2 regions of the Priestia sp. ST2 genome follow, and region 1 is predicted to be linked to the other one. Evidence: a T-box and tRNA genes for the amino acid it is inferred to sense, from the RefSeq annotation. Region 1 holds a T-box; the other holds one or more tRNA genes.
What was found. A T-box is a leader RNA that pairs with one kind of tRNA and senses whether it is charged. The one in region 1 lies ahead of pheS (phenylalanine--tRNA ligase subunit alpha), so its partner is inferred to be a tRNA-Phe.
Positions count from the first base shown of each region.

Region 2: it encodes a tRNA-Phe, which carries the amino acid that the T-box ahead of pheS (phenylalanine--tRNA ligase subunit alpha) is inferred to sense. The anticodon was not compared.

Region 1 covers NZ_JBVVNT010000001.1:152,369-167,755, forward strand. The annotation lists gene thrS (threonine--tRNA ligase) at 1-809, shown strand, start outside; ribosomal protein L20 leader region at 981-1,103, shown strand; gene infC (translation initiation factor IF-3) at 1,173-1,676, shown strand; gene rpmI (50S ribosomal protein L35) at 1,698-1,898, shown strand; gene rplT (50S ribosomal protein L20) at 1,938-2,297, shown strand; gene AC0KUU_RS00770 (DUF1294 domain-containing protein) at 2,358-2,618, shown strand; gene AC0KUU_RS00775 (hypothetical protein) at 2,637-3,014, opposite strand; gene AC0KUU_RS00780 (dUTP diphosphatase) at 3,147-3,635, shown strand; gene AC0KUU_RS00785 (M42 family metallopeptidase) at 3,713-4,798, shown strand; gene sspI (small acid-soluble spore protein SspI) at 4,855-5,061, opposite strand; gene AC0KUU_RS00795 (TrmH family RNA methyltransferase) at 5,202-5,966, shown strand; T-box leader at 6,015-6,250, shown strand; gene pheS (phenylalanine--tRNA ligase subunit alpha) at 6,305-7,339, shown strand; gene pheT (phenylalanine--tRNA ligase subunit beta) at 7,353-9,767, shown strand; gene rnhC (ribonuclease HIII) at 9,801-10,715, opposite strand; gene zapA (cell division protein ZapA) at 10,859-11,119, shown strand; gene AC0KUU_RS00820 (CvpA family protein) at 11,116-11,673, shown strand; gene polX (DNA polymerase/3'-5' exonuclease PolX) at 11,872-13,584, shown strand; gene AC0KUU_RS00830 (endonuclease MutS2) at 13,604-15,387, shown strand, end outside.
Region 2 covers NZ_JBVVNT010000005.1:331,407-346,793, reverse strand. The annotation lists gene ychF (redox-regulated ATPase YchF) at 1-17, shown strand, start outside; gene rpsF (30S ribosomal protein S6) at 207-494, shown strand; gene ssb (single-stranded DNA-binding protein) at 543-1,043, shown strand; gene rpsR (30S ribosomal protein S18) at 1,110-1,349, shown strand; gene AC0KUU_RS23130 (YybS family protein) at 1,488-2,432, shown strand; gene AC0KUU_RS23125 (DHH family phosphoesterase) at 2,469-4,442, shown strand; gene rplI (50S ribosomal protein L9) at 4,439-4,888, shown strand; gene dnaB (replicative DNA helicase) at 5,005-6,369, shown strand; gene AC0KUU_RS23110 (adenylosuccinate synthase) at 6,557-7,843, shown strand; tRNA gene AC0KUU_RS23105 (tRNA-Lys) at 8,012-8,084, shown strand; tRNA gene AC0KUU_RS23100 (tRNA-Glu) at 8,100-8,171, shown strand; tRNA gene AC0KUU_RS23095 (tRNA-Asp) at 8,206-8,281, shown strand; tRNA gene AC0KUU_RS23090 (tRNA-Phe) at 8,286-8,358, shown strand; gene yycF (response regulator YycF) at 8,621-9,328, shown strand; gene walK (cell wall metabolism sensor histidine kinase WalK) at 9,335-11,242, shown strand; gene AC0KUU_RS23075 (YycH family regulatory protein) at 11,233-12,600, shown strand; gene AC0KUU_RS23070 (two-component system regulatory protein YycI) at 12,587-13,366, shown strand; gene AC0KUU_RS23065 (MBL fold metallo-hydrolase) at 13,385-14,179, shown strand; gene AC0KUU_RS23060 (S1C family serine protease) at 14,237-15,387, shown strand, end outside.

The DNA.
Region 1 (15,387 bases):
CAGGACTTCAGCGTGTTCGAGGCATGACGCTAAATGATGCGCATATCTTCGTACGTCCCGACCAAATCAAAGAAGAATTTATTCGTGTAGTTCGCTTAGTTGAAGCGGTTTATAAAGATTTTGGATTTGAAAATTATTCATTCCGTCTATCTTACCGTGACCCTGCAGATACAGAAAAATACTTTGATGATGATGCAATGTGGGAAAAAGCACAAAGCATGTTAAAAGACGCAATGGATGAGCTTGACCTTGATTATTATGAAGCTGAAGGCGAAGCGGCATTCTACGGTCCAAAACTAGATGTTCAAGTTAAAACAGCTCTTGGTAAAGAAGAGACGCTATCTACGGTTCAATTGGATTTCTTACTTCCTGAACGATTTGATTTAACGTATGTAGGAGAAGACGGGAAACAACATCGACCGGTTGTTATTCACCGCGGCGTGGTGTCAACAATGGAACGTTTTGTAGCTTTCTTAATCGAAGAATACAAAGGAGCTTTCCCAACGTGGTTAGCACCTGTACAAGTTCAAGTGATTCCGGTATCACCTACCGTTCACCTTGAGTATGCAAAAGAAGTGCAAGAACAGCTGCAGCTGGCGGGTATTCGTGTGGAACTTGATTCTCGCGATGAGAAAATCGGCTATAAAATCCGTGAGGCTCAAATGCAAAAAATTCCTTATATGCTTGTTGTAGGGGATAAAGAAGTAGCAGATAAAGCAGTAAACGTACGTAAATACGGTGAGCAGAATTCAGAAACAGTGGACTTCCAAGCCTTTTTACAAAATGTAAAAGCAGAAGCATCTCGCTAATGAAAAAAGCAGAGAATTGAAATTCTCTGCTTTTTTATCTAACATTTATAAAAAACTGTTGCATAAATGTTTTTCCTTTGATACAATAATTTTTGTTGTGAAAAAAGAACGAAATCATTGACTTTTGTCTTTGTTGATACTATAATAGCTTAAGTAATTGAATACTTGTTTATACAGAAGAAGAAGCACCCGCTTCTCACCTGAGTGACGCATAGAGCAGTTAGCAGGTACATCGTATCTTAATTAAAACGATAGAAGTGTGGGTGCAGTATGTACTCACACTTTTTTGTGTGAGTTAATAATCGGTCTAAGCAAGCGTATTCGCTCATTAAACCTTGGAGGTGGCTACTTATTAGCAAGGACATGATGGTAAACGAGGGCATTCGAGCTCGCGAAGTTCGTCTAATTGATCAAAACGGTGAACAATTAGGAATTAAATCAAAAAATGAAGCATTAGAAATTGCTTCACGAGTAAATCTTGACTTAGTAATGGTTGCTGCAAATGCGAAACCGCCGGTATGTCGTATTATGGACTACGGTAAATTCCGCTATGAGCAACAACGTAAAGAAAGAGAAGCTCGTAAAAACCAAAAAGTTGTAAACTTAAAAGAAGTTCGTTTAAGTCCAACAATTGATGAACATGATTTTAACACTAAACTTCGTAACGCACGCAAGTTCCTTGAAAAAGGTGACAAAGTGAAAGCGTCTATTCGCTTTAAAGGTCGTGCCATTACTCATAAAGGGATTGGCCAAAAAGTACTTGAACGTTTTTCACAAGCTTGCGAAGATGTAAGTTCAGTTGAATCGGCTCCTAAAATGGAAGGCCGCAGCATGTTCTTAGTCTTGGCACCTAAAAACGAAAAGTAATAGAACGAGGAGGAACACCCCATGCCAAAAATGAAAACACATCGCGGCGCTGCAAAGCGTTTCAAAAAGACTGGAAGCGGTAAATTAAAACGTGCTCGTGCTTACACAAGCCATTTATTCGCTAACAAATCTACAAAACAAAAGCGTAAATTACGTAAAGGTTCTTTAGTAAGCAAAGGTGACTTCAAACGTATCCGTCACTTATTAGATAACATTAAGTAATTTGGGTTGAGATAGAAACAATACAGGAGGTAAACAATTATGCCACGCGTAAAAGGCGGTACAGTAACACGCAAACGTCGTAAAAAAGTTTTAAAATTAGCTAAAGGTTTCTTCGGTTCGAAGCATAGATTATATAAAGTTGCTAATCAGCAAGTTATGAAATCTCACATGTATGCTTATCGTGACCGTCGTCAGAAAAAACGTGACTTCCGTAAATTATGGATCACACGTATTAATGCAGCTGCTCGTATGAACGGTCTTTCTTACAGCCGTTTAATGCACGGTTTAAAATTAGCAGGTATTGAAGTTAACCGCAAAATGCTTGCTGACTTAGCTGTAGCTGATGAAAAAGCATTTGCTGAATTAGCAACTGCTGCTAAAAAAGGCTTAGATAAGTAATGAATATAAAGTCTCGTCATCTTTAGATGATGAGGCTTTTTTGCTATCGGAGGACATATCATGAATGAACTGCTGCTTACCTATTTTATTGTTATTAATATAGTAGGGGTAGGAATGATGTATAGAGATAAACAAAAAGCGAAAAGACATGAGTGGAGAATTGCCGAAAGCACACTGTGGACGGTAGCTGCTATCGGAGGAGCTCTTGGAGGACTAATTGGTATGTATTGCTATCGTCATAAAACGAAGCACACATCGTTTACAGTAGGTTTTCCTATTCTTGCTGCTCTTGATTTACTTTTCTTTTTTGTTATCAGCTGAGCACAAATGATGTTGTGCTCAGTGTAAAAATTCTCGAACGGGGCTTTTCCAGCGAATAGGAGCATTTGGATACATGTCGTGTACGTGGCTTTCCAGCAGCTTGAAATCTTGCTTTTTCAGTTCATGTAATCGAGATGGATCTGTTAACACCATTGTAATTGACAAAGATTCTGGTTCATTGGGATTGCTGTATTTTTCTCCTTCAAATAAAATACCTTTATACGTTAGTAGAAAATTTTTGCGGATATTCGTTTTTTCGTCAACGACAAAAAATTGCTGATGTTCCTGAGCTGCTACAAGCTTCCGCTTTGGACTGCGAAAATGCTGAACCAGCTTTAATAGTGTGTAAGCAACAAGCGCGAAAATGAACACGCGAACGATAACAATAACAAACATAACGCTCCCTCCTTTACAAGGCACAGTTTTCTTACTTTACGTTCGAGTTTCTAAAAAGTTTCATGATTTTTGATATAATTTCTTTATTGGTTTAAAAAGAAGAAGATATACATAATTACAGGAGTGATTACATTGAATTTACAACAGCTATTTACCATGCAGCGCCAGCTGGATCAGCATATAGAGGATAAGCATGAGCTTCATAAGGAAGATTTGATTCCGAGAAAGCTTTTAGCACTGCTTGTCGAAATGGGAGAGCTGGCAAACGAAACGCGCTGCTTCAAATTTTGGAGCGTCAAACCTCCGGCTGAAGACGCTGTTATTTTAGAAGAATTTGTGGACGGTGTACATTTTATCCTTTCTTTAGGGATTGAAAAAGGATACGATGATTTAACTGAGTTACCAGATGCAAAAGCAAGTGATTCAAAAACAGCACAATTTTTACAGGTATTTGCACAAGTTGCTGCTTTCGAGCAGGATCAGTCGAAAGAAAACTATGTGGACATGTTTGTATCTTACATGACGCTTGGCGATATGTTTGGTTTTTCCGCTGAACATATTGAAAAGGCGTACATCTCAAAAAATGAAGTGAATTTTAAACGCCAAGAACAAGGATACTAGAAATAAAGGGATGGGAAATTTTACTTCAACCTCTTTTTAGCTATAATAGAGGTATACATATGAAAGGGGTAATCCATATGACAAAGTTAGATGAAACATTGACGATGCTTAAAGCACTAACAGATGCAAAAGGAATTCCTGGCAATGAGCGTGAACCGCGTGAGGTTATGAAGAAATATATTGCACCTTATGCAGATGAAGTAACGACGGATGGGCTAGGCAGTTTGATTGCAAAAAAAGTGGGCAACGAACAAGGGCCTAAAATTATGGTAGCCGGTCACTTAGATGAAGTAGGCTTTATGGTGACTCAAATTGATGAACGCGGCTTTATTCGTTTTCAAACGGTAGGCGGATGGTGGTCTCAAGTGATGCTTGCTCAACGCGTAACCATCGTTACATCTAAAGGAGAGGTAACGGGGATTATTGGCTCAAAGCCTCCTCATATCCTGCCTCCAGAAGTTCGTAAAAAGCCAGTTGACATTAAAGATATGTTCATCGATATTGGTGCCTCTAGCAGAGAAGAAGTAGCGGAGTGGGGAGTGAAACCTGGTGATCAGGTTGTGCCTTATTTCGAATTTACGGTTATGAACAACGAAAAGATGCTGCTAGCGAAAGCCTGGGATAACCGTATCGGCTGTGCAATCGCTATCGATGTATTAAAAGCTTTAAAAAATGAAACACATGAAAATGTTGTGTATGGTGTAGGAACGGTGCAAGAAGAAGTTGGACTTCGAGGTGCAAAAACATCCGCTAACTTTATTGAACCGGATATTGCATTTGCTGTTGATGTCGGCATCGCTGGAGATACACCTGGTGTTTCTGATAAAGAAGCATCTTCTAAAATGGGAGAGGGTCCGCAAATCATTTTATATGATGCTTCCATGGTTTCTCATAAAGGACTTCGAGATACAGTGGTAGATGTGGCAGATGAATTAAATATTCCATATCAATTTGATGCAATCGCTGGAGGTGGTACGGACTCAGGTTCTATCCATATTTCAGCTAACGGGGTGCCAGCACTTTCAATTACGATCGCAACTCGTTATATCCATTCTCATGCAGCGATGCTTCATCGTGATGATTATGAAAATGCAGTTAAATTAATTGCGGAAGTAATTAAACGCTTAGACCGAAATACGGTAAACGCAATTACGTATAATTAAAAAAAGCTCATTCTCCTAGGAGAATGAGCTTTTTGCTGTACATAGGACAAGGCTATTTATTTTAAACCGTTTTCAAGCGTTGTCAGAATTTCTTCTTTTTCTGATTCTGGAGACTTTTCCCAAAGCACCTCAAATAAAACACCAAGTCCAGGGAGCATTTTTTCCTCGCCGCTTTGAATAGCGTCAGAAATTGTAGCTTCAAGCTCTTCTTTTGAGTTTCCTGAAACGTTTGCAATAACAGCATTTCGTAAATTAAGATCCATCATTTTCACCTCAGCTATCGTAAAGTTACCAATAGTTTTTGTTTTCTTTGCGATTTCTATGTACAATAAAGTGAAACTTATCTAATGATTATTGAGCAAAATGTAATCGAACTATTTATTTTTATATAGATAAAGGAGTTATGTTTGTGAAACAAATTGATTCAGTTAAAAATCCGCAGGTAAAAGCGTGGAAAAAGCTGCATAATAAAAAAGACCGTGATAAGCAGGGCCTTTTTATGGTAGAAGGCTTTCATTTAGTCGAAGAAGCTATCAAAAATAAGGATTGCGTAAAGGAACTAATTATACGCGAATCGATCGAAGTGCCAGCACAGTGGAACATAGACGGTATTGAAATAACCGTTGTCAACGAAGCAATAATCAAATTATTATCTGACACCGAAACACCTCAAGGAATTATCGCTGTGTGTTTTCAAACGAAGCATGCAGAAATCATTCATACAGCACAGAAAGTATTGCTTTTAGATGCGGTGCAAGATCCAGGTAACCTAGGTACGATTATTCGAACCGCTGATGCTGCCGGAGTGGACGCTATTATCGTTGGAGAGGGCAGCGTGGATGTGTACAACCCAAAAGTCGTTCGTTCAACGCAAGGAGCTATTTTTCATCTTCCAATTGTAAAAAGCGATTTACTCGAAATGATTTCACTGTTAAAAGAAAGAGGAATAGCAGTTTACGGCACGTCTCTACAAAATGGAAAGGTCTACTCATGCGTAAAACCTTCAAACGAATTTGCGCTGATTGTGGGAAATGAAGGAAACGGCGTAAGCGAGAAAGTGCTGGAACAAACGGATCAGAATCTGTACCTTCCCATCTATGGAAAGAGCGAGTCGCTAAATGTTGCCATCGCTTCTGGAATCTTACTTTATTATTTACGCGGAATGTAGTTGCATCGAGAACGTGTTTTCACTATAATAATACAATAGTTACATATGTAAAAAACGATGAAAGAGAGCAGTAGCTTATGTCCGTTTATGCAGGGAGAAAATGCCGCGACTGAAAGCATTTTTATAAATGTAATAAGTGAATTCACCTCTTGAGTTGACACTTAGACCATCTTACATAGATGTAAAGGTGTTCCGGAGATTCCGTTAACTTGAATGAAGTGAACTGTATACGTCTGTGTATATAGTTAACAAGGGTGGTAACGCGACTAATCCTCGTCCCTTTTTTGGGAGGAGGTTTTTTTATTTGTCATTTTTTACGTTAAAAGGAGGAATAAGTGATGAAAGAACGTTTACAAGAACTTCAACAAGAAGCAATTGCAAAAGTCGAAGCAGCAAGTGCTTTAAAAGAATTAAACGACGTACGCGTAGCTTATTTAGGAAAGAAAGGCCCTATTACAGAAGTACTTCGCGGTATGGGAAAACTTTCAGCTGAAGAGCGTCCTGTAATGGGAGCACTTGCAAATGAAGTGCGTGAAGCTATTGCATCTAAAATTGAAGAAAAACAAACGGCGTTAGAAGCAGCTGAGGTAGAGCGTAAACTTGCTTCAGAAACAATCGACGTAACGCTTCCAGGACGCCCTGTTAAAGCAGGTACGCATCACCCGCTAACAAGCGTGGTTGAAGAAGTAGAAGATTTATTCTTAGGAATGGGCTATGAAGTAGCAGAAGGACCGGAAGTAGAGCAGGACTACTATAATTTCGAAGCGCTGAACTTGCCAAAAGGTCACCCAGCACGTGATATGCAAGATACGTTTTATATTACGGAAGAAACGCTTCTTCGCACGCATACATCAACTGTTCAAGCTCGTGTTATGAACAAGAATGAAGGCAAAGGACCTGTTAAAATTATTTGCCCGGGTAAAGTGTACCGCCGCGATGACGATGATGCTACGCATTCTCATCAATTCATGCAAATTGAAGGTCTTGTAGTAGACGAAAACATTCGTATGAGCGATTTAAAAGGCACGCTTGAAGTATTTGTGAAAAAGATGTTCGGTGCAGACCGTGAAATTCGTCTTCGTCCAAGTTTCTTCCCGTTCACTGAGCCGTCTGTAGAAGTAGACGTATCGTGTGCAAAATGTGGAGGTAAAGGCTGTAATGTATGTAAACAAACAGGCTGGATTGAAATTTTAGGAGCTGGCATGGTTCATCCAAATGTCCTTGAAATGGCTGGATACGATTCAACTAAATATCGTGGTTTTGCTTTTGGAATCGGTGTAGAGCGTATTGCTATGTTAAAACACGGCGTGGATGATATTCGTCATTTCTATACAAATGATGTTCGTTTCTTAGATCAATTTAAACAAGTATAAAGGAGGGGCTACGATGTTTGTATCTTATCGTTGGTTACAAGAGTATGTTGACTTATCAGGCGTAACGGCAGAAGAGTTAGCAGATAAAATCACAAAAAGTGGAATTGAAGTTGAAGGTGTAGAAAACTTAAATAAAGGCATCAGCGGAGTGGTAATTGGTCACGTTGTAGAACGTGAACAGCATCCAAATGCTGATAAATTAAGCCGCTGTCAAGTAGATCTTGGCGGAGGAGAAATCGTTCAAATCGTGTGCGGAGCACCAAACGTGGCACAAGGTCAAAAAGTAGCGGTTGCAAAAGTGGGAGCTGTACTTCCAGGTAACTTTAAAATCAAGCGTGCTAAGCTTCGCGGTGAAGAATCGAACGGTATGATTTGTTCTCTTCAAGAGCTTGGCATTGAAAGCAAGCTTGTGGCAAAAGATTATCAAGAAGGCATCTTCGTGTTCCCAAGCGATGCTGAAGTAGGAGCGGATGCACTAGATGCATTAAACTTAAACGATGAAGTATTAGAACTAGGGCTAACACCAAACCGTTCAGACTGCTTAAGTATGTTAGGCGTAGCACATGAAGTGGCTGCTATTTTACGTCGTGAAGTGAAGTATCCGTCAGTAAACGTGCAAACGTCTGATGAGCAAGCAGCTGATTATATTTCCGTTAAAGTAGAGGCAAAAGAAGACAATCCGCTTTATGTAGCGCGCGTTGTGAAAAACGTAAAAATTGCTCCGTCACCATTATGGATGCAAACGCGTTTAATGGCAGCTGGTATTCGACCTCATAACAACGTTGTTGATATTACCAACTATATTTTGCTTGAATACGGCCAGCCGCTGCATGCTTTTGACTATGATCGTCTTGGTTCAAAAGAAATTGTTGTACGTCACGCGTCAGAAGGCGAAAAGTTTGTAACACTTGATGATCAAGAGCGCGTATTAAAAGGCAATCAGCTTGTCATTACAAACGGCAGTGAGCCGGTAGCTCTTGCAGGTGTAATGGGCGGAGCGAACTCCGAAGTAAAAGACGATACGGTAAATGTTCTCATTGAATCAGCTTACTTCAAAGGCTTAACGGTTCGCCAAGCTTCAAAAGACCACGGTCTTCGCAGTGAGGCAAGCGCTCGTTTTGAAAAAGGAATTGATCCTAACCGTACGCGTGTAGCTGCTGACCGCGCAGCAGAATTAATGGCTGAATACGCTTCAGGTGAAGTGGTAAGCGGTACTGTAGAAGTAGATACACTAACTGTGGAACCTGCTGTTGTAGCTGTGTCACTTGGCCGTATTAACGATGTGCTTGGTACAGAGCTATCAATGGAAGAAGTACAAGACATTATGAACCGTCTTCAATTTGAAAACAAAGTGGAAGACGAAACCATTGTTGTAACAGTGCCAACTCGTAGAGGCGATATTACAATTGAAGAAGATATCGTCGAGGAAGTAGCACGTATGTATGGCTATGACAACCTTCCTACAACGCTTCCTGTAACAGTGGCAACTCCAGGAAAACTAACAGAGTATCAGCTTGGACGCCGTAAAATTCGCCGTTTCTTAGAAGGTGCGGGACTAGCACAAACAACAACATATTCGCTAACGAGCGCTGAAAAAGCTACTCAGTTTGCACTAAATGCAACAAGTACGATTGGTCTAGCAATGCCGATGAGTGAAGATCGCAGTATCCTTCGTCAAAGCTTAGTGCCTCATTTGCTAGAAGCAGTGAAGCATAATAATGCTCGCCAGTCGGATTCTATTGCGCTATACGAAACAGGCTCAGTGTTCTTATCTAAAGGTGAAGGAGAATTACCGGATGAGCAGGAGCGCGTAGCAGGTGCAATCACGGGTCTATGGCATGCTCACGGCTGGCAAGGTGAAAAGAAAGTCGTTGATTTCTATGTGATTAAAGGTGTACTAGAAGGGTTATTTGCACAGCTTGGTTTGGAGAAACGAATCTCATATGCTCCTGTTAAAAAAGACGGTATGCACCCTGGACGTACAGCGGCTGTATGGTTAGATGAAAAAGAAATTGGATACGTAGGTCAAGTTCATCCTGTTGCTCAGAAACAGTATGGTCTTCGTGAAACATACGTATTTGAATTACACCTTCAAGAGCTATTAGCTGCAGATGTCGAAGAAGTTCGTTATTCAGCTATTCCAAGATTCCCATCTATTACACGTGATATTGCACTTGTGGTAGATAAAAACGTTCTTGCAGGAGAAGTTCAGCGCGTCATCTATACGACGGGCGGAGAACTTTTAAAAGACGTGACGGTATTTGATCTATATGAAGGCGAGCGTATGGAAGAAGGCAAGAAATCTGTAGCTTTCTCTTTACGATACTTAGATCCTGAACGTACATTAACTGATGAAGAAGTAGCAAAAGCACATGGTGCAGTGTTAGAGGCTGTAGAAAAAGAATTTGGTGCAACGCTTCGTTCATAAGAATAAGAAAAGAGATGTGGATTTCCACATCTCTTATTTTTTAGCTAATTTTAAAGCTTTTTCCGTATTAGCAAAATGAATTTTAGCTAAAGAGTTCAGCGCATTCACGCCATGTTTCTTAATGATTTTAGCAGCGGCAATATCAACTTGTGCGCCAGCTCCGCGAGGAATAACCATCCCGGTCTTTTCCGTCAGCAAATCCATTTGTTTTAAAAATGCGTATCTGGCAATAATGGAAGCAGCAGCTACAGATAAATGAACGCTTTCTCCTTTTGTGCTGAAAAAGACATTTTCTTTGATAATTTCTTTTTCCTTTACCACGTGTTTATAATAGGTGTTTTTTTCGACAAACTGGTCAATTAAAATGGCATCGGGTTTTTCAGGATCCAATTTTTTTAACACGTTGGATAAAGCTTTGTTGTGCAACAGAGCTTTCATTTTACCTTGTGACATGCCTTTTTCTTGAAATGCATTATACTTTTCGTTATGTAAAACAAGCAAACTATAGGGAATAAAAGAAACAAGCTGCTTGGCAATTTCAATAATTTTAGCATCTGTTAACTCTTTTGAATCTCGTACTCCTAATTCTTTTAACAAAGGAAGCTGCTCTTTTTGAACATAGGCAGCAACTACGGTCATAGGACCAAAATAATCTCCTGTCCCTACTTCGTCAGAACCGATGACTGATAGTGAGCTGAAGTTTGATGGGAGGTGTGAGACAGGAGCCTTTTTCGCAGCATCTAAAGAGCCTCCCCACTTAGCCGCTTCTGTTTCAGCTTCTTTTCCTTGAAAAAGTACTTTTCCAGAGCGGTACGCAGTGATAGAACAGCCGGGAGTTTTAGCCGAAAAAATACTTCCCTGCGGCAGTTTGGGCTGCAGATAGGATGTGTAATGAAGCTTCATTTTAGCTATTCTATCAGCTGATACCTTAATAACAGCATGTGACATAATGCTTCACTCCTTTCGGGGTATTTTAGTTTACTTTATAAGCACTATCCCTTATGATAGCTTAAATATAGATATGTTTCCATTGAAGTCTTCTTCGTGGTATGATAGGGATTAGGATTTTTCGTGGAACGGAGGATTTTCTCGTGTCAAGACAAGATAAAACACGTGCGACAGTTGACATCTTTGGTCAGCAGTACAGCATCGTCGGTAGCGAAAGTACAAGCCATATTCGACTTGTCGCCTCTATAGTGGATGAAAAAATGCGTGAAATCAGTACTAAAAACCCTTCTTTAGATATCAATAAATTAGCAGTATTAACAGCTGTGAATGCTGTACACGAATATATAAAACTGAAAGAAGACTATGAGAGACTTGAACAAAAACTTTATGGAAAAGAGGAATGACTGAGTCAATGCTTAATATCATTTTAATTATATTGCTTCTTCTAGGCTTTGTAACAGGTCTTAAAAGAGGATTTATTTTGCAGCTCATTCATATTGTCAGTTTTGCGGTTTCGTTTATCGTCGCTTATATGTTTAGTGGAGATTTGGCAAGCCGACTTCGCTTGCTGATTCCGTTTCCGGACAATATTCAGCAGCAAAGTGTCGCATCGTTTGTATTTGATTCTGGAACGATAGAAGACGCTTTTTATCGAATGATTGCATTTGCGATTTTATTTTTTGCTACTCACATTGTACTTCGCCTTGCAGGCTCTGTTTTAACGGCTTTAACCGAATTGCCAATTCTGCGCCAGTTAAATAAATGGGGCGGAGGTGCACTTGGATTCGTTGAAGTGTATATCATCGTTTTTATTTTGTTATACATTGGAGCCGTGATTCCTGTAAGTGAAATTCAAACGCCAATTCAACAGTCTTCAATTGCAATCAATATCGTACAAAATACTCCCTACTTATCGTCTGCGATTCAAGATTTGTGGACTCAGTATGGTGTAATGTAATGAAATTACAATAGCTTGTTGAGAGGGTGTGTCGAAAGTGTCATAATACTTTTGAGATACCCTCTTTTTTTATCGCAGTCTGATCTGCGGTTTTCATGAGGATAAAAGTATGTCTAGATGAAAAATTGAGAGAGTAAATATGTCACTCATCATGTTTTTGAAAGTTTCGTTATTATGATAATAGGCTGGTGAAAAGAGATGAATAAAAAGGATATTATTAAATTGTTAGAAACAATTGCTACATATATGGAATTAAAGGGAGATAACCCTTTTAAAATTTCCGCTTTTCGAAAAGCAGCTGCAGCGCTAGAAACGGACGAAAGAACGCTGACAGAGATTGAGGATTTTACCAAGCTCCAAGGGATTGGAAAAGGAACGGCTGCAGTCATTACAGAGTATATGGAAACAAATGAGTCAAGCGTATTAGAAGAACTAAAGCAAGAAGTTCCTGAAGGACTTATTCCTTTGCTTAAGCTGCCGGGGCTTGGAGGTAAAAAAATCGCTAAATTATATAAAGAGCTAGATATTCGAGATATGGAATCACTGCATCAGGCCTGTATGGAAAATCGAGTGCAGGGACTAAGCGGTTTTGGTAAAAAGACAGAAGAAAAAATTATCGCTGCCATTGAAGAGTTTGGGAAGCGTCCTGATCGTTTGCCTCTTGCTTTTATGCTTCCAATAGCGGAAGAAATTTTAGAAGCCCTTAAACAGATGCATAGCATTGAGCGTTTTTCTCAAGCAGGGAGCATTCGCCGCATGAGGGAAACCGTAAAAGATCTTGATTTTATTATTTCAACAGCTGAGCCTCATGCTGTCCGTGAACAGCTAGTATCGCTGCCAAATGTGAAGGATATCATTGCAAATGGAGATACAAAAGTATCGGTAACGTTAGCCTATGAGTACGATGTGTCTGTGGATTTTCGTCTTGTAGAAGATAAAGCGTTTGCCACAACGCTTCACCATTTTACAGGATCAAAAGATCATAATGTGCGTATGCGTCAATTAGCAAAAGAACGCGGTGAAAAAATTAGCGAGTATGGCGTTGAAAATGCGGAGACAGGCGAAGTTATGACTTTTGAGTCTGAACAAGCATTCTATGAACATTTTGGGCTGTCTTTTATTCCGCCGGAACTTCGTGAAGATGGAACGGAAGTAGATGCATTTGTAAAGCCTCAAACCCTTGTGACCTACGGTGCCGTAAAAGGTGATTTGCATATGCACTCCACGTGGAGCGACGGGGCGTATTCGATTGAAGAAATGGCGGAAGCATGTCGCGCACGAGGCTATGAGTACATGGCGATTACAGACCATTCTCAGTATTTAAAAGTAGCTAACGGTCTAACGCCTGAACGCATTCGTAAACAGCGTGAAGAAATTAATCGTTTAAACGCACAGTTCGATGATTTTACAATACTAGCAGGAATTGAAATGGATATTTTGCCTGATGCAACACTTGATTATGATGATGAACTGCTAGCTGAGCTAGATTTTGTTATTGCGTCCATTCACTCTAGTTTTTCGCAATCACGCGAAGAAATTATGAATCGCTTAAAGCAAGCGTTAAATAATGTTCATGTAGATTTAATCGCTCATCCGACCGGTCGTTTGATTGGTCGCCGCAACGGATATGATGTAGATATTGATATGCTGATTGAATTAGCTAAAGAAACAAAAACGGCTCTTGAACTAAACGCGAATCCAAACCGTTTAGATTTAGCCGCTGAACACATAAAAAAGGCCCAAGAGGCAGGAGTTAAAATTGCTATTAATACAGATGCTCACAATCTAGACATGCTAGAGCATATGGAAATTGGAATATCTACTGGAATTAAAGGCTGGCTTAAACCAGAAACGGTATTAAATACGTATAGTCTCAAAGAATTAACCGCCTTTTTAAATCGACATAAATAAGCAACAGGAGGAATCAGTTTTGCAATCACGTATTTTTCATGTACTAGAGTTTAATAAAGTTAAGGAACAGCTTCAGAAAAAAGTAGCTTCTTCTTTAGGCCGAGAAAAAGTAGCGAATTTGATTCCCTCGACTCAGTATGAAGAAGTAGTCAAATGGCAGGAAGCAACAGATGAAGCTACAACCGTGCTGCGATTGCGTGGCAACGTACCGCTAGGGGGCATTTTTGACGTTCGACCTAGCGTGAAGCGCGCTGAAATTGGGGGAACGCTAAGCTCTAATGAACTTCTTGATGTAGCAAGCACTATTTATGCTGCAAGACAAGTCAAGCAATTTATCGAGCAAGTAGTGGAAGACGAAGATTTACAGCTTCCAATTATAACTGAACATATCGAAAAACTAATGCCTCTTCCTGAGGTAGAACAAACAATTAAAATGAGTATTGATGAGAATGGTACAGTGCTAGACGGTGCAAGCGACCAGCTAAGAGGCATTCGTCAAAAACTTCGCTCAACGGAGTCTCGTATTCGAGAAAAGCTAGAGAGCCTTATTCGCTCCTCGTCTGCTCAAAAAATGTTGTCAGATGCAATTGTTACCATTCGAAACGAACGTTTTGTTATTCCTGTTAAGCAAGAATATCGCAGTGCGTATGGAGGCATTGTGCACGATCAGTCTTCATCCGGAGCAACTTTATTTATTGAGCCTCAGGCGATTGTGACGTTAAACAATGAGCTTCAAGAAGCAAAAGTAAAAGAAAAACAAGAAATTGAGCGTATTCTCATTGCTTTAACCGTTCAGGTAGCGGAAGTGGCAAATGAACTCCGTCAAAACGTTTATCTGTTAGGTGAGCTGGACTTCATGTTTGCTAAAGGGCGCTATAGCCATGAGCTAAAAGCTTCAAAACCTAAAATGAACGATCGAGGCTATATTAAGTTAGTGAAGGCAAAACATCCTCTTATTGCACAGGAAGATGTCGTTGCCAATGATATTGAGCTAGGTGATCAATATACGTCTATCGTTATTACAGGGCCAAATACCGGCGGTAAAACCGTAACGTTAAAAACACTTGGATTATTTACGTTAATGGCTCAAGCAGGTTTGCAGATTCCTGCGCTGGATGGATCGGAAATGGCTGTGTTTAAACACGTATTTGCTGATATTGGAGATGAGCAGTCGATTGAACAAAGTTTGAGTACCTTTTCATCTCATATGGTCAACATTGTAGATATTTTACAAAAAGTAGATCACGAAAGTCTGGTCTTGTTCGATGAATTGGGAGCAGGAACGGATCCTCAAGAAGGTGCAGCGCTTGCGATTTCGATTTTAGATCAAGTATATGAAAGAGGCGCTCGCGTAGTTGCGACTACTCACTATCCTGAATTAAAAGCGTACGGCTATAACCGTGAAGGAGTGGTCAATGCTAGCGTAGAGTTCGATATTGAAACATTGAGCCCTACTTACAAGCTGCTGATTGGTGTACCGGGCCGAAGCAATGCTTTTGAGATTTCAAAACGTTTAGGTTTAAGTGCTGAAGTAATTGAACGTGCCAAAGGCTATATTGGCTCAGAAACAAATAAAGTAGAAAATATGATTGCCTCTCTTGAAGATAGCCGTCGTCAATCTGAACACGAGCTAGAAGAAGCTGAAGAGCTAAGAAAAGAGGCTCAGAAGCTTCATAAAGAATTACAGAGTCAGATTATTGAGTTTAATGAAAAACGAGATAAGCTGTACGAAAAAGCTGAAGAAAAAGCTCAAGCCACAGTTAAAGCAGCATCTGAAGAAGCAGAGAAAATCATTAGCGATTT
Region 2 (15,387 bases), on a different contig from region 1:
TCCGCTTTAACGTATAAGATTAAAAGCCGAAAGGAGATATCTTCTTTCGGCTTTTGTCGTTGGCTAAAATATTAGCATATATTTACGAAACAGCCCGCAATGCGTATTGCTTTGCCTATGGTAGTATGCTATAATTTTAATTCGTGAGTAATATTTTATTGCTCCTTGCCCATTTCGGGCCGTTAGACCAAAAGGAGGTGACAGTGATGAGAAAGTATGAAGTAATGTACATCATCCGTCCAAGCATTGATGACGAAGCAAAGAAAGCATTAGTTGAGCGCTTTAACGGCGTATTAACTGATAATGGTGCTGAAATCGCAAATGTTAAAGAATGGGGTAAACGTCGTTTAGCATACGAAATCAATGATTTCCGTGACGGTTACTACATGATTCTTGACGTGGCGGCTACTTCAGAAGCAGTTTCTGAATTTGATCGTCTTGCGAAAATCAACGAAGACATTATCCGTCATATCGTTGTTAAACAAGAAGCATAATTAAACGTTTAAATAAATTGGGTTTTATTTCCTTAAGGAGTGGTTCTGATGATGAATCGCGTAATTCTCGTAGGACGCTTAACCAAAGATCCTGAATTACGTTATACCCCGAGTGGAGCAGCGGTTGCAACATTCACTTTAGCGGTAAACCGCACATTTACAAATCAGCAAGGTGAACGTGAAGCTGACTTCATCAACTGTGTTGTATGGCGTCGTCAGGCTGAAAATGCAGCCAATTTCCTTAAAAAAGGAAGTTTAGCTGGTGTTGATGGTCGACTACAATCTCGCAGTTACGAAGGACAAGACGGTCGTCGCGTATACGTAACGGAAGTTGTAGCGGAAAGTGTGCAATTTTTAGAGCCGAAAAGTGGCGGTGGGGATACGCAACGCAGTAACTTTGCTAACACTGGAGGATCTGGACAAGGCTCTCCATTTGGAGATAATCAGAACCGTAACTCAGGTAATCAAGGTTATACTCGCGTTGATGATGATCCATTTGCAAATAATGGCGAGACAATTGACATTTCAGATGACGATTTACCGTTTTAATTCGCAGTAGATTATCCGGAGTATAAAATTTTATAGAAACTTTTAAGCGGAAGGAGGCGTATCAAAATGGCAGGTGGACGTAAAGGTGGACGCAACAGACGTCGTAAAGTTTGTTTCTTCACAGCAAACGGCATCACTCACATCGATTACAAAGATGTAGATATGCTTAAAAAATTCGTTTCAGAGCGTGGTAAAATTTTACCTCGTCGTGTAACTGGAACAAGCGCTAAATACCAACGTAAATTAACGATCGCTATCAAACGCGCTCGTCAAATGGCATTATTACCATATGTTTCTGGTGAATAATGAACGGTATAAAAAGAGGCAGTAAGGATTCCCTTACTGCCTCTTTTTACATTACATAGGTGCTCTTTTGTCAAATAGTTGCTTCTTATGAATTGAATCGATAAAATAAATAATAGTCTATATCAACGAGGTGAAGTTGTGAAAGGAATTCGATATATTACAGAAGGAGCAGCTCTTTTAGCGCTGTTTGTGGCGCTGTTGCTTTTTTCACTATACATACCTGTTGTGGGAACCATTTTTCAACTAGCGCTAGCTGTTCCATTTATTGTGTATACCGTTCGTCATGGGTGGAAAAAGGCAATATTATTTTTAGTAGTAGGGTTGTTATTGACTTTGTTATTTGGAAATGTGTTGACTCTTCCTTTTACATTTGTATTTGGTATTGGTGGATTAGCAATAGGAATGCTTTACCGACAAAAACAAAAAAGGTATACCATTTTACTAGGCGGCACGGTTGCGTTTAGTTTAGGTTTACTTTTATTGTTCGTAGGAGCAAACATCGTTTTTAATGTTAATCTAATGGAGCAAATAAATAATGCTTTAGATCAATCGATTAATCAAAGTATTGAAATGATGAAAAGTTTAGGACAAGACGTTAAGGAATCTCAAATTGACCAAATGAGAGATGCATTTGATATGTTTAAAAATCTGTTGCCTCTATTAATTGTTATGGGTGGAGTTATTCTGGCCTTTTTCTCTCAGCTTATTGCTACGCCTATTCTTAAAAGAACAGGTTATGAGGTGCAAGCATTCCCGCCTTTTCGTGAATTTAAACTTCCTAAAAGTATTCTATGGTATTATTTGATTGCATTAATTTTATCCTTCCCATCTTTTAATATTGAACAAGGTACATTTATGTACGTAGCTATTATCAACATCGTGATGGGACTGCAAATGCTAGTCGTGTTACAAGGGATCTCTTTTATTTTCTATTTCTCACATCAAAAAGGGTATGCCAAAGCAATTCCAATTGTTGTAACAATTTTAGCATTAATTATTCCAATTATCCTTCAAATTGTGCGCATCTTAGGTATAATTGATTTAGGGTTTAATTTAAGAAAACAATTAGACACAAAAAAGTAGATATTGTGGAACTTAAAAAAGTAGGAGCTGAAATGGATGCCTGTCTTTACAAAAAAGAACGTCATTCGCTATCCATTTTACTCATTGTATAGTATAGCTCTGATTTTAGTAGGTATCGTGACCTATCATAATTGGATCATAGGAATGATAGGCTTTATATTACTATTAGCCTGTCTTTTTCTATACATGAGAATGGAGCGAATGCTGTCCGATGAGTTTGAAACCTATATTTCAATGCTGTCTCATCGGCTGAAAAAAGTAGGCGAAGAGGCATTAATGGAAATGCCGATTGGGATTATGCTGTTTAATGATGAATATCAAATTGAATGGACGAATCCTTTTCTAGCATCTTGTCTCGGTGAAGACACACTAGTGGGAAGATCATTATACGATGTAGCCGAAAGTATTATTCCACTGATCAAACAAGAAGTGGAAACAGAAGTTGTCACGTTGCATGATCGGAAATTTAAAGTGGTGATTAAACGAGACGAGCGCTTACTGTACTTCTTTGATATTACAGAGCAAATAGAAATCGAAAAATTGTATGAAGAAGAACGAACAAGTTTAGGTATTATCTTTTTAGATAATTATGATGAACTAACGCAAGGAATGGATGATCAAGTTAAAAGTAACTTGAATAGTCAAGTAACCTCTATGTTAAATAGTTGGGCTCAAGAATACGGTATTTTTATTAAACGTACGTCTTCCGAGAAATTTATTGCGATTATGAATGAACAAATCTTAATTCATTTAGAGCGAAGTAAATTTTCTATCTTAGACCAAGTTCGTGAAGAGACGTCTAAACAAAATATACCGCTTACATTGAGCATTGGTATCGGAGCTGGTTCTGCTGATTTACCTGAGCTGGGTGCTTTAGCTCAATCTAGTTTGGATTTGGCCTTAGGTCGAGGTGGAGATCAAGTAGCGATTAAACAGCCGAATGGAAAAGTAAAATTCTTTGGGGGCAAGACAAACCCAATGGAAAAACGGACGCGCGTGCGTGCAAGGGTTATTTCTCACGCGTTAAAAGAGCTCATTACAGAGAGTGGAAAAGTGATTATCATGGGTCATAAGTATCCGGATATGGATGCTGTAGGAGCTGCTATTGGGATATTAAAAGTAGCGCAAGTCAATCAGAAAGACGGTTTTATCGTATTAGATCCTGATCATATTGATACAGGTGTTCAGCGAATGCTAGAAGAGATTAAAAAGAAAGAAGGCCTGTGGGAACGATTTATTACGCCTGAAGAAGCCTTAAATCTTGTGAGTGATGATACTCTTTTAGTAGTAGTAGATACGCATAAGCCGTCGCTCGTTATTGAAGAAAGGTTATTAAATCGTATTGAAAATGTCGTGGTCATTGATCATCATAGACGAGGAGAAGACTTTATCGAAGATCCTCTTCTTGTCTATATGGAGCCATATGCTTCCTCGACAGCAGAACTCGTTACTGAGCTTCTTGAATACCAGCCAAAACGATTTAAAATTGATATGCTAGAAGCAACAGCACTTTTAGCCGGTATTATTGTCGATACAAAAAGCTTTACATTACGCACGGGATCTCGTACGTTTGATGCAGCGTCCTTTTTACGTTCTCAAGGCGCAGATACGGTTCTTGTTCAAAAGTTTTTAAAAGAAGATATCACGCAATATGTACAGCGAGCACGCTTTATTGAACATGCAGAGATTTATACAGCAGGTATTGCCATTTCACGAGCTGAACCAAACAAAATGTATGATCAAGTGTTAATTGCGCAAGCTGCAGATACGCTGCTTTCAATCAGCGGAGTGGTTGCTTCGTTTGTTATTTCTAAGCGACGGGATAATCTAATTGGCATTAGTGCGAGATCGCTTGGAGATATCAATGTACAAGTTATTATGGAAAGTCTCCAAGGCGGAGGCCATTTAACGAATGCTGCTACTCAGCTTCAAGACATTAGTTTGGATGAAGCTGAAGAACGGCTTAAACAAGCAATTGATGAGTACTTAGATGGAGGTAAAAAATCATGAAAGTAATTTTCTTAAAAGATGTAAAAGGAAAAGGCAAAAAAGGTGAAGTGAAAAATGTTTCAGACGGTTATGCACATAACTTCTTATTAAAAAATGGTTATGCTGTTGAAGCTACAGGCGGTAATGTGAAAGTATTAGAAGCACAAAAAAATAGAGAGCAAAAAGATGCAGCTGCAGAACTTCAAGCAAACAAAGAGTTAAAAGCAACTCTTGAAGAACTAACAGTTGAATTAACAGCAAAATCTGGTGAAGGTGGCCGTTTATTCGGTTCTATCACAAGCAAACAAATTGCTGAAGAATTAAAGAAAAAGCACAAAATTAAAGTAGATAAGCGTAAAATTGAATTAAATGATGCAATTCGCGCATTAGGCTACACAAATGTACCGGTTAAATTACATCCGGAAGTAACGGCTACGGTAAAGGTACACGTGACTGAACAAAAATAAACGTAAGATTGAGAAATAAGTAAATAATATAAAGGGTTGGCGCGGACTTGTATTTGTTCGCGCCAACATTTATGATGAAAGAAAATACTGAAAGAATATAAGAGGGGCATAGAAATATGAGTGATCTTTTTGCTGATCGTCTTCCGCCTCAGAATATTGAAGCAGAGCAAGCGCTATTAGGGGCCATTTTCTTAGAGCCTTCTTCTTTAACCTTAGCATCTGAACTGCTAATACCTGAAGATTTTTACCGGGCATCGCACCAGAAAATCTTTACATGTATGCTGAAACTTTCTGACCAAGGTGAACCGGTTGATTTGGTAACGGTAACGTCTGAATTAGCTGACCAAAAAATCCTAGAAGAAGTTGGCGGCGTATCGTATTTAAGTGATTTAGCTAACTCTGTTCCAACGGCTGCAAACGTAGAGTATTACGGTAAAATCGTAGAAGAAAAGTCGATTTTACGCCGTTTAATTCGTACTGCAACGCATATTGCTTCAGAAGGATATGCAAGGGAAGACGAAGTGGAAGTTTTATTAAATGAAGCGGAAAAAAACATTTTAGAAGTAGCACAGCGTAAAAACAGCGGTGTGTTTCAAAATATCAAAGATGTACTTGTACAAACGTACGATGATATCGAAGTTCTTCACAATCGAAAAGGTGACATTACAGGTATCCCAACCGGGTTTAGTGATTTAGATAGAATGACAGCAGGGTTCCAGCGAAATGATTTAATCATTGTAGCGGCCCGACCATCGGTAGGTAAAACGGCTTTTGCCTTAAATATTGCGCAAAACGTTGCAACGAAAACGGATGAGAACGTAGCCATCTTCAGTTTAGAGATGGGTGCTCAGCAGCTTGTTATGAGGATGCTGTGTGCCGAAGGAAATATTGATGCACAAAGGCTGCGTACAGGTTCGCTTACAGCTGATGACTGGGGAAAGCTCACGATGGCAATGGGATCTTTGTCCAATGCAGGGATTTATATTGATGATACACCGGGTATTCGTGTAGGTGAAATCCGTTCTAAGTGCCGTCGCTTGAAACAAGAAGGCGGGCTTGGGATGATTTTAATTGACTACTTACAGCTCATTCAAGGAAATGGACGAAGCGGAGAAAACCGACAGCAGGAAGTATCTGAAATTTCGCGTGCGTTAAAATCTTTAGCTCGTGAATTAGAAGTTCCTGTTATCGCCTTATCACAGCTTTCCCGTGGAGTAGAGCAAAGACAAGATAAGCGGCCAATGATGTCTGATATCCGTGAATCCGGAAGTATTGAGCAGGATGCCGATATCGTAGCTTTCTTATATCGTGAAGACTATTATGAAAAAGATACAGAAAATCAAAATATTATCGAGATTATTATAGCCAAGCAGCGTAACGGTCCAGTTGGAACCGTACAGCTTGCCTTTGTAAAAGAGTACAATAAATTCGTTAATCTCGAGCGGCGCTTTGATGACGCAGGAGTGCCGCCTGGTGCATAAAACCTCTCAATATGAGAGGTTTTATTTTATTGTTATCGCATTCGTTCCGCAAAATACGATATATTTGTAATAACTTTTGTTAAATCGTTCGGATTTAATTGACTTTAGTGTGATAAATTGATACACTTATCCATGGTTAAATTATGTCGTAGTGAGCTGTTGCTTACTAAGCGGAGGTGCTTAAGATATGTCTTCAGTCGTTGTAGTAGGAACACAATGGGGAGATGAAGGAAAAGGGAAGATTACAGACTTCCTATCAGAAAATGCAGAAGTGATTGCACGTTACCAAGGTGGGAACAATGCAGGTCACACAATTAAGTTTAATGGTGAAACTTATAAGTTACATTTAATTCCTTCAGGTATTTTTTATAATGACAAAACGTGTGTAATTGGAAACGGTATGGTTGTCGATCCAAAAGCGCTTGTTCAAGAATTAAAATACTTACATGATCGCGGTGTAACAACAGAAAACTTACGTATTAGTAACCGAGCTCATGTGATTCTTCCATATCATTTAAAATTAGATGAAGTTGAAGAAGAACGTAAAGGTGAAAATAAGATTGGTACAACGAAAAAAGGTATTGGACCAGCTTATATGGATAAAGCAGCACGTGTTGGTATTCGAATTGCCGATTTACTAGACCGTGAAGTATTTGAAGCAAAATTAACACAAAACTTAGCTGAAAAGAACCGCCTTCTTGAAAAAATGTATGAAGTAGAAGGCTTTACATTAGAAGAAATTTTAGATGAGTACTATGAGTATGGTCAACAAGTTGCAAAATATGTTGTTGATACATCAGTAGTATTAAATGATGCGTTAGACGAAGGACGTCGTGTACTATTTGAAGGCGCACAAGGTGTTATGTTAGATATCGACCAAGGAACATATCCATTTGTTACATCTTCAAACCCAGTAGCGGGTGGAGTAACAATTGGTTCTGGTGTAGGTCCATCTAAAATCAAACACGTTGTAGGTGTATCAAAAGCGTATACAACTCGTGTTGGTGACGGTCCTTTCCCAACTGAATTAACAAACGAAATCGGTGATCAAATCCGTGAAGTAGGACGTGAATATGGTACAACAACTGGTCGTCCTCGCCGTGTAGGTTGGTTCGACAGTGTAGTTGTACGTCATGCTCGTCGCGTTAGCGGAATCACAGATTTATCTTTAAACTCAATTGATGTATTAACGGGAATTGAGACATTAAAGATTTGCGTAGCTTACCGTTATAAAGGGGAAGTTATGGAAGAATTCCCTGCTAGCTTAAAAACACTTGCAGAATGCGAACCTGTATATGAAGAGCTTCCAGGTTGGACAGAAGATATTACGGGTGTGAAAACATTAGATGAGTTACCTGATAACGCTCGCCACTACTTAGAGCGCGTGTCTCAATTAACAGGTATTCCTTTATCTATTTTCTCTGTAGGTCCAGATCGTACACAAACAAATGTATTACGTGGTGTATATAGCTAAATAAAAAAGGTTAGCTCCTCGTGAGCTAACCTTTTTTATTTATAATTGGTGCTTTGTTAACAAGATTTTTTAAAAAAGCTCAATAATAAAAAGAAAGTTTTAAAAAAACTATTGCATTCATATGAAATATCATGTTATTATAATAAGCGTCGCTAAGAGATATAACATGAGCCATTAGCTCAGTTGGTAGAGCATCTGACTTTTAATCAGAGGGTCGAAGGTTCGAGTCCTTCATGGCTCACTTTTGTTACAACGTGGCCCGTTGGTCAAGCGGTTAAGACACCGCCCTTTCACGGCGGTAACACGGGTTCGAATCCCGTACGGGTCATTTTAATATTTTTAATACATAGCATATAGACTGAGGTCCCGTGGTGTAGCGGTTAACATGCCTGCCTGTCACGCAGGAGATCGCGGGTTCGATTCCCGTCGGGACCGCCATTTTGGCTCGGTAGCTCAGTTGGTAGAGCAAAGGACTGAAAATCCTTGTGTCGGCGGTTCGATTCCGTCCCGAGCCATCAAAAAGCATGACTTTATTTAAAGTCATGCTTTTTTCTTTTATTTACATTTAAAAGAAAACGTTATTTGCTTTGTATCTCTTTTGTGGTAATATATTACTTTTGTATTTAGAGATGGTTGAAAATCATATATCTTCATGTATAGTAGAGGATGAACTTGTGACGTTTCAAGGGTTATCAAGTATAATAAAACTACGGTATTCAAACAGTATGAATACTATCTTTTATATTTTGCTTCAACTAATAAAGGAGAACGATGATCATGGATAAACGTATTTTAGTCGTAGATGACGAAAAGCCGATTGCAGATATTTTAAAGTTTAATTTGCAAAAAGAAGGTTACGAAGTATTTTGTGCTTATGATGGCGTAGAAGCACTTGAAAAAGTGGAAGAAGTACAGCCTGAAATGATTTTATTAGATATTATGCTTCCTCAGAAAGATGGAATGGAAGTTTGCCGAGAAGTGCGCAAAAAATATGATATGCCAATTATCATGTTAACAGCAAAAGACTCTGAAATTGACAAAGTTTTAGGTCTAGAATTAGGTGCAGATGATTATGTAACTAAGCCGTTTAGTACGCGTGAATTATTAGCACGTGTAAAAGCTAATTTACGTAGACATCAGCAGGTAGCTGTTCCAACGGAAGAAAGCGAAACGAATGAAATTACGATTGGAGCACTTGTTATTCACCCAGATGCTTATATCGTGTCTAAGCGCGGAGAAACGATTGAACTGACTCACCGTGAATTTGAGCTGCTGCATTATTTAGCGAAGCACATTGGACAAGTCATGACGCGTGAACACTTGCTTCAAACTGTATGGGGTTATGACTATTTTGGTGATGTGCGTACGGTAGATGTAACAGTTCGAAGATTACGTGAAAAAATTGAAGATAATCCAAGCCATCCAATGTGGATTGTAACAAGACGTGGAGTAGGCTATTATTTACGCAGCCCAGAGCAGGAGTAATTTTAGATGAAGAAAGTAAGGCTCCTGCAATCTATTCATTTAAAGTTTGTATTGATTTATGTGCTGCTCATTTTAATTGCGATGCAAATTATTGGGGTCTATTTTGCACGACAATTAGAAAAAGAATTAGTTAACAACTTTCGAACGTCTCTTCAAGAGCGGACAGACTTGCTGACGTATAATATTGGACAAGAAATGGTGAAAAATCGTGATGATGATTCACCCACTCTTGAGGAAGACTTAAAGACTATTTTACGAGATTTTGCTTCAAGACCCAATTTAGCTTCAAATGATATGAATGACATCTCTGAAGTAAGAGTCATTGACCAAAATAGAAGAATCATTGCTACATCGAACTCAAATCCTCAACAGATCATAGGTAAAAAGACTAATGATTTAGCGATTACAAATGCGTTGTTAGCAGGAACAAACTCTGATAATGTATTTGTTGATCAAAGCGGACAGCGAATCAGAGTTATGATACAGCCTATTCGTTTACAGGATAAAGTAGGTGCCAGTCAATCAAATTCAACTAATAAAAATGGAAAAGTTCAGTCTAGCGAAGAAATCTTAGGTGCTATTTACTTAACAGCTTCCATGGAGCCTGTTTACGATCAAATGAGTAATATCAATCAGATCTTTAAAGCAGGTACGGTGATTGCTCTTTTTATTACAGCTATTTTAGGCGTGTTTTTAGCTCAGACGATTACTCGTCCAATGTCTGAAATGAGAAAACAAGCACTTGAGATGGCCAAAGGAAATTTTACTAGAAAAGCTAAGGTATACGGGTATGATGAAATTGGTCAGCTAGCTCTCACATTCAACAACTTAACAAGAAAGCTTCAAGAAGCACAGGCAACTACAGAAGGGGAGCGCCGTAAGCTTAGTTCGGTATTAGCTCATATGACGGACGGCGTTATTGCCACGGATCGAAAGGGAAGAGTAATTTTAATTAATGATCCAGCTGCCGCTATGCTAAATGTTTCACGTGAAACGGTTTTGTCTGATCCAGTTGTTTCCCTACTAGATCTTGAAGAAACGCATACGTTTGAAAGCTTGCTCGCTAATCAAGAGTCATTAATTTTGGACTTTAGTACAAAATCGGATCCCTTTATTTTAAGAGCTACCATTTCCGCTATTCAAAAAGAGACCGGTTTTATTAACGGGATTATCATTGTCTTGCATGATATTACAGAGCAGGAGAAAATTGATCAAGATCGCCGAGAATTCGTAGCGAATGTTTCACATGAATTGCGTACGCCGTTAACAACGATGCGCAGTTATTTAGATGCGCTTGCAGAAGGAGCATGGCAAGATAAGGACTTAGCTCCAACATTTTTAAATGTAACGCAAACGGAAACAGAACGAATGATTCGTCTCGTTAACGACTTGCTTCAATTATCTAAGCTAGATAGCCAAGACTACCGATTTAGTCGTGACCCAATCAATTTTGTGAAGTTCTATCATTACATCATTGATCGCTTTGAAATGACAATTGAACAAGGCATTTCGTTCGTGCGCGACTTGCCAAATGAAGCAATCTATGTCGCTATCGATCAAGATAAAATTACACAAGTATTAGATAACATTATTTCCAATGCAATAAAATATTCACCTGAAGGCGGAACCATTACATTTTCAATTGCTCAGCATACGCATGAAATTGTTGTGAGCATTAAAGACCAAGGTATGGGAATTCCAAAATCAAATTTAGCTAAAATTTTCGAACGTTTCTATCGTGTAGATAAAGCACGAACGCGTAAATTAGGCGGAACAGGATTAGGGCTTGCTATTGCCAAGGAAATTATTGAAGCACATGATGGACGTATTTGGGCAGATAGTCAGGAAGGAAAAGGAACAACGATTTACTTTACTCTTCCGATTGAAAGTGAGAATGATGACGAATGGGAATGAGATATGAACATATCAAAACGGCCATCTTAGTTGTTCTCGTCGCTTCCAGTTTAATTATGACGTATCATATATGGACGTATCAGCCTTCTTATAAGGTCATTTCAAAAAATCAACATTTGCAGGAAGTTGAAGTGAGTTCAAAAAGTAAAATAGAAGATCATATTCTTCCAACAGAAGTTCTCTATCATCGAAACGATAATCACTACATGTCTCACGACGAAGATGATGTAAACAAATGGGTAAATGAAATGAAAAAGTGGAAATTTTCGAACGTGACGGACGTTTCGGATGCTATTTCTCCTGATGGATTTTTAAATTATGTCCATGGCAGTAATTCTATTGAAGTGCTGTATCCAGACGCGCTGCCTTTGAAAACATTTCAACAGCTTTTTTCATTTTCTCAAACGTCTTTGCCTAATCAAACATTTGACCGTGTACTCATTAAAATTAAGCGTACACCTTCATTTTTCGTGAGCGTGTATCTTGTGAATTATGAGCAAAAAAAGATTTATTCGGTTACAGTCAAGAATTTGGCCAAAGATGATATCAAAGAATTAGAAGATAAGATGAAACGTACGTATGCCCCGAGCTTTGTATATAAAGAAAACAAAAATCGGTATATCTTCCTTCCAGAAAACAATATCACGATGAATAGTGAAGTCTACTATACGAGCATGAGGCATTTAGATATTGAAAAATATAAGGAAGCGCTTTTTAACAACCCAGACTATGCACGGAAAGAAACGTCTACAAACCGAGATGTCTACACCGAAGGTACAAAAGTGATTAATGTTAATACGAAGACAGATGTGATGGAATATGTGAATCTTGTAAATTCCACGACCGAAGTAATGGAAGATTATAATTTAATAAACCGCAGCTTTAGCTTCGTTAATGACCACGGCGGCTGGACGGAATCTAATTACAGGTTCAACAGCTGGAATCGTATTACAAAAGAAATTAGCTATCGTTATTATAAAGATAACTATCCAGTGTACAGCAATCAGGGAATGACTGAAATATATCAAAGATGGGGAAATGCGGAGATTTTAAATTACCGTCGTCCTCTTTATCGTTTTGTGAGAGTACAGGATTCGAGTGTAGAAAAGCTGCAGTCATCTCAAAAGGTGATTCAATTAATTGAAAAACACCAAAACTTTGACCCGAATCTGTTAAAAGATATTTCAATAGGCTATCAGCTAGAAGAAGTCTCCCAGCAGCCAAAAACCGGTGAAAAGACGGTTGAGTTTAATTCTAACTCTGTCAAACTCGTTCCTTCTTGGTTCTATTATTATAATAGTAAGTGGTATCGAATTGCACCGCCGACCGAAGGAGGCGATAACGATGGATTGGAATAGAACAAAGACCATCTTTATTTTCACTTTCTTGATCCTTAATATTTACTTAGGCTATCAGATTTTTAAAACTCATCAAGAAGATCAGTACTCTCTATTTGTGGAGTCGAGCGTTGAAGAACAATTAACGAGTGAAGGCATTGAATATAAACATTTACCTGTAGATGTGAAGGAAGCTTCGTCGTTAAATGCTAAAAGCAAACTGTTTAAAGATGAAGATTTAAAAAAGCTTAAAGAACAAAAAGCAGCGCTGCTTGAGGAAAAAACAATTCGAAGTGTACTAGACAAACCTTTTTCAGTACCTGAAAAAAGTCCCGAAGCAAAGCTAAGTCAATTTCTAAAACGGTATGTGCTCTCGGGTAAGGATTATGAGCTATGGAATGTTAACAAAGAGAAAAAAACAGTTACATTCTTTCAACAATATAAGAAGCATAAAATCTTTGATAATGAAAATGGCATGATTATTGCTCATTTAAATGATAAAGGTGAAATTATTTCGTATGAACAAACAATGCTAGGTTCTGTGAAAACGTTAGATGATGAGCAGGATGTTTTAACGCCTTTAAAAGCATTAGAAAATTTGTTTTTGAAGGGTGAATTGAAAAAGAAAGATTCTGTAACAAAAGTAGAGTTTGGGTACTATACGTTTGATCTGCCACTACTAAATTCTCAAGTTTTAGCACCAACTTGGCACATTGTTGTAAATGGAGATACGAGTTATTTTGTAAATGCCTTTGAAGGGCAGATTATTAAAAAAGGAAATAAATAAGTATTTGGAGTGAGATAAATGAGCCTGCATTTCAGCGTGCTAGCGAGTGGGAGCACAGGAAATGCGATTTTAGTAAGTGATGGAGAACATTCCTTACTAGTTGATGCAGGGCTGAGCGGAAAACAAATGGAAGCTCTATTTCAACAAGTAAATCGCAATATCCCGGATTTATCAGGAATTTTAGTGACTCATGAACATAGTGACCATATTAAAGGACTAGGTGTTCTGGCACGTAAATATAAGCTCCCTATTTTCGCAAATGAAAAAACGTGGAACGCAATGGATGGCTTGATTGGCAACATTGATACAGAACAGAAGTTTCACTTTGAAATTGGCCAAACGAAATCGTTTGGTCAATTGGAAGTGGAGTCTTTTGGCGTTTCGCATGATGCTGCAGAGCCTATGTTTTATGTCTTTCATCAAGGATCTAAAAAATTAACCCTTATTACGGATACCGGCTATGTAAGTGACCGCATGAAAGGTACGATTAAAAATAGCGATATGTACGTATTTGAAAGCAATCATGACGTTGAAATGCTGAGAATGGGGCGATACCCTTGGAGCATTAAAAGACGAATTCTAAGCGACGTGGGACATGTATCAAATGAAGACGCGGCTCTTGCAATGGCAGATGTGATTGGAGATCAAACCAAACGCATTTACTTAGCGCATTTGAGTCAAGACAATAACATGAAGGAAATTGCCCGCATGTCGGTTGCACAAGTGTTACAACAGAAAGACATCAATGTAGAGGACAATATTCTCCTATGTGATACTGATCCAAAAAGACCAACTGATATTGTTTATGTATAGTCTCTAGAAAGGAAGCGAAAAATAACTTCATTTAGTACGTGAATGCATACATTCACGATGATAAATGAAGGGTTCGGTGATAGTGTGGAACATTATGATGAAGGCCAAGAGCCAAATAGTCGGCCGCCTAAACGCCGCAGAGGATATTTCGCTTCTGCTCTGATTGGAGCAATTATAGGTGCACTTATTGTACTGCTTCTTATGCCAGCCTTGGTGAGGAACGGGATTTTACCAGATGGGTGGATGACGGATGAAAATAGAGATGAACAAACAGGGTCTACCATTCAAAAGTCAGTATCTCTTGACGTCACTACGGCCGTCACAAAAGCTGTTTCTGAAGTCAATGCAGCAGTTGTAGGAGTTGTAAACATTCAGAACTCTGAAAGCTTTTGGAATGATGAACGAACTGATGCCGGGACGGGCTCAGGTGTTATTTACAAAAAACAAGGCAACAAAGCTTATATTGTGACAAACTATCATGTCATTAAAGGCGCTAACGAAATTGAAGTGAGCTTCAGTAACGGTACAAGGGTATCGGCTAAAATTCTTGGCAGCGATGATTTAATGGACTTAGCAGTTCTTGAAATTGACGCAGGCCACGTGACAAAAGTGGCTACCTTCGGAAATTCTGATAAGCTTAAAGCTGGTGAACCAGTGATTGCGATCGGAAACCCGCTAGGCCTTCAATTTTCTGGCTCCGTTACACAAGGAGTTGTCTCAGGGGTTAACCGTGTCATTCCTCAAGATTTGAATGGCGATGGAAATCCTGATTGGCAATCAGAAGTTATTCAAACAGATGCCGCCATTAACCCTGGTAATAGCGGGGGTGCTCTTGTTAATATTGATGGTGAATTAATCGGTATTAATTCCATGAAAATTGCTCAAGAAGCAGTAGAAGGCATTGGTCTTGCGATTCCAATCAACATGGCTAGGCCCATTATTAATGACTTAGAACGATATGGTGAAGTCAGACGTCCGTATCTTGGAGTTAGTACACTATCATTAAGTGAGGTATCAGGGTATCATTTAAAAGAAACCCTTAAGTTACCGCATGATGTAGTAAACGGAGTCGCTGTTCTAAAAGTTGAGCCAGGTTCGCCAGCCGCTAAAGCCGGATTAAAGGAATATGATGTGATTGTTGAGTTAGATCACAGCAAAGTAAGGGACATTGCGACACTTCGCAAACACCTCTACATTGAAAAAGAAAT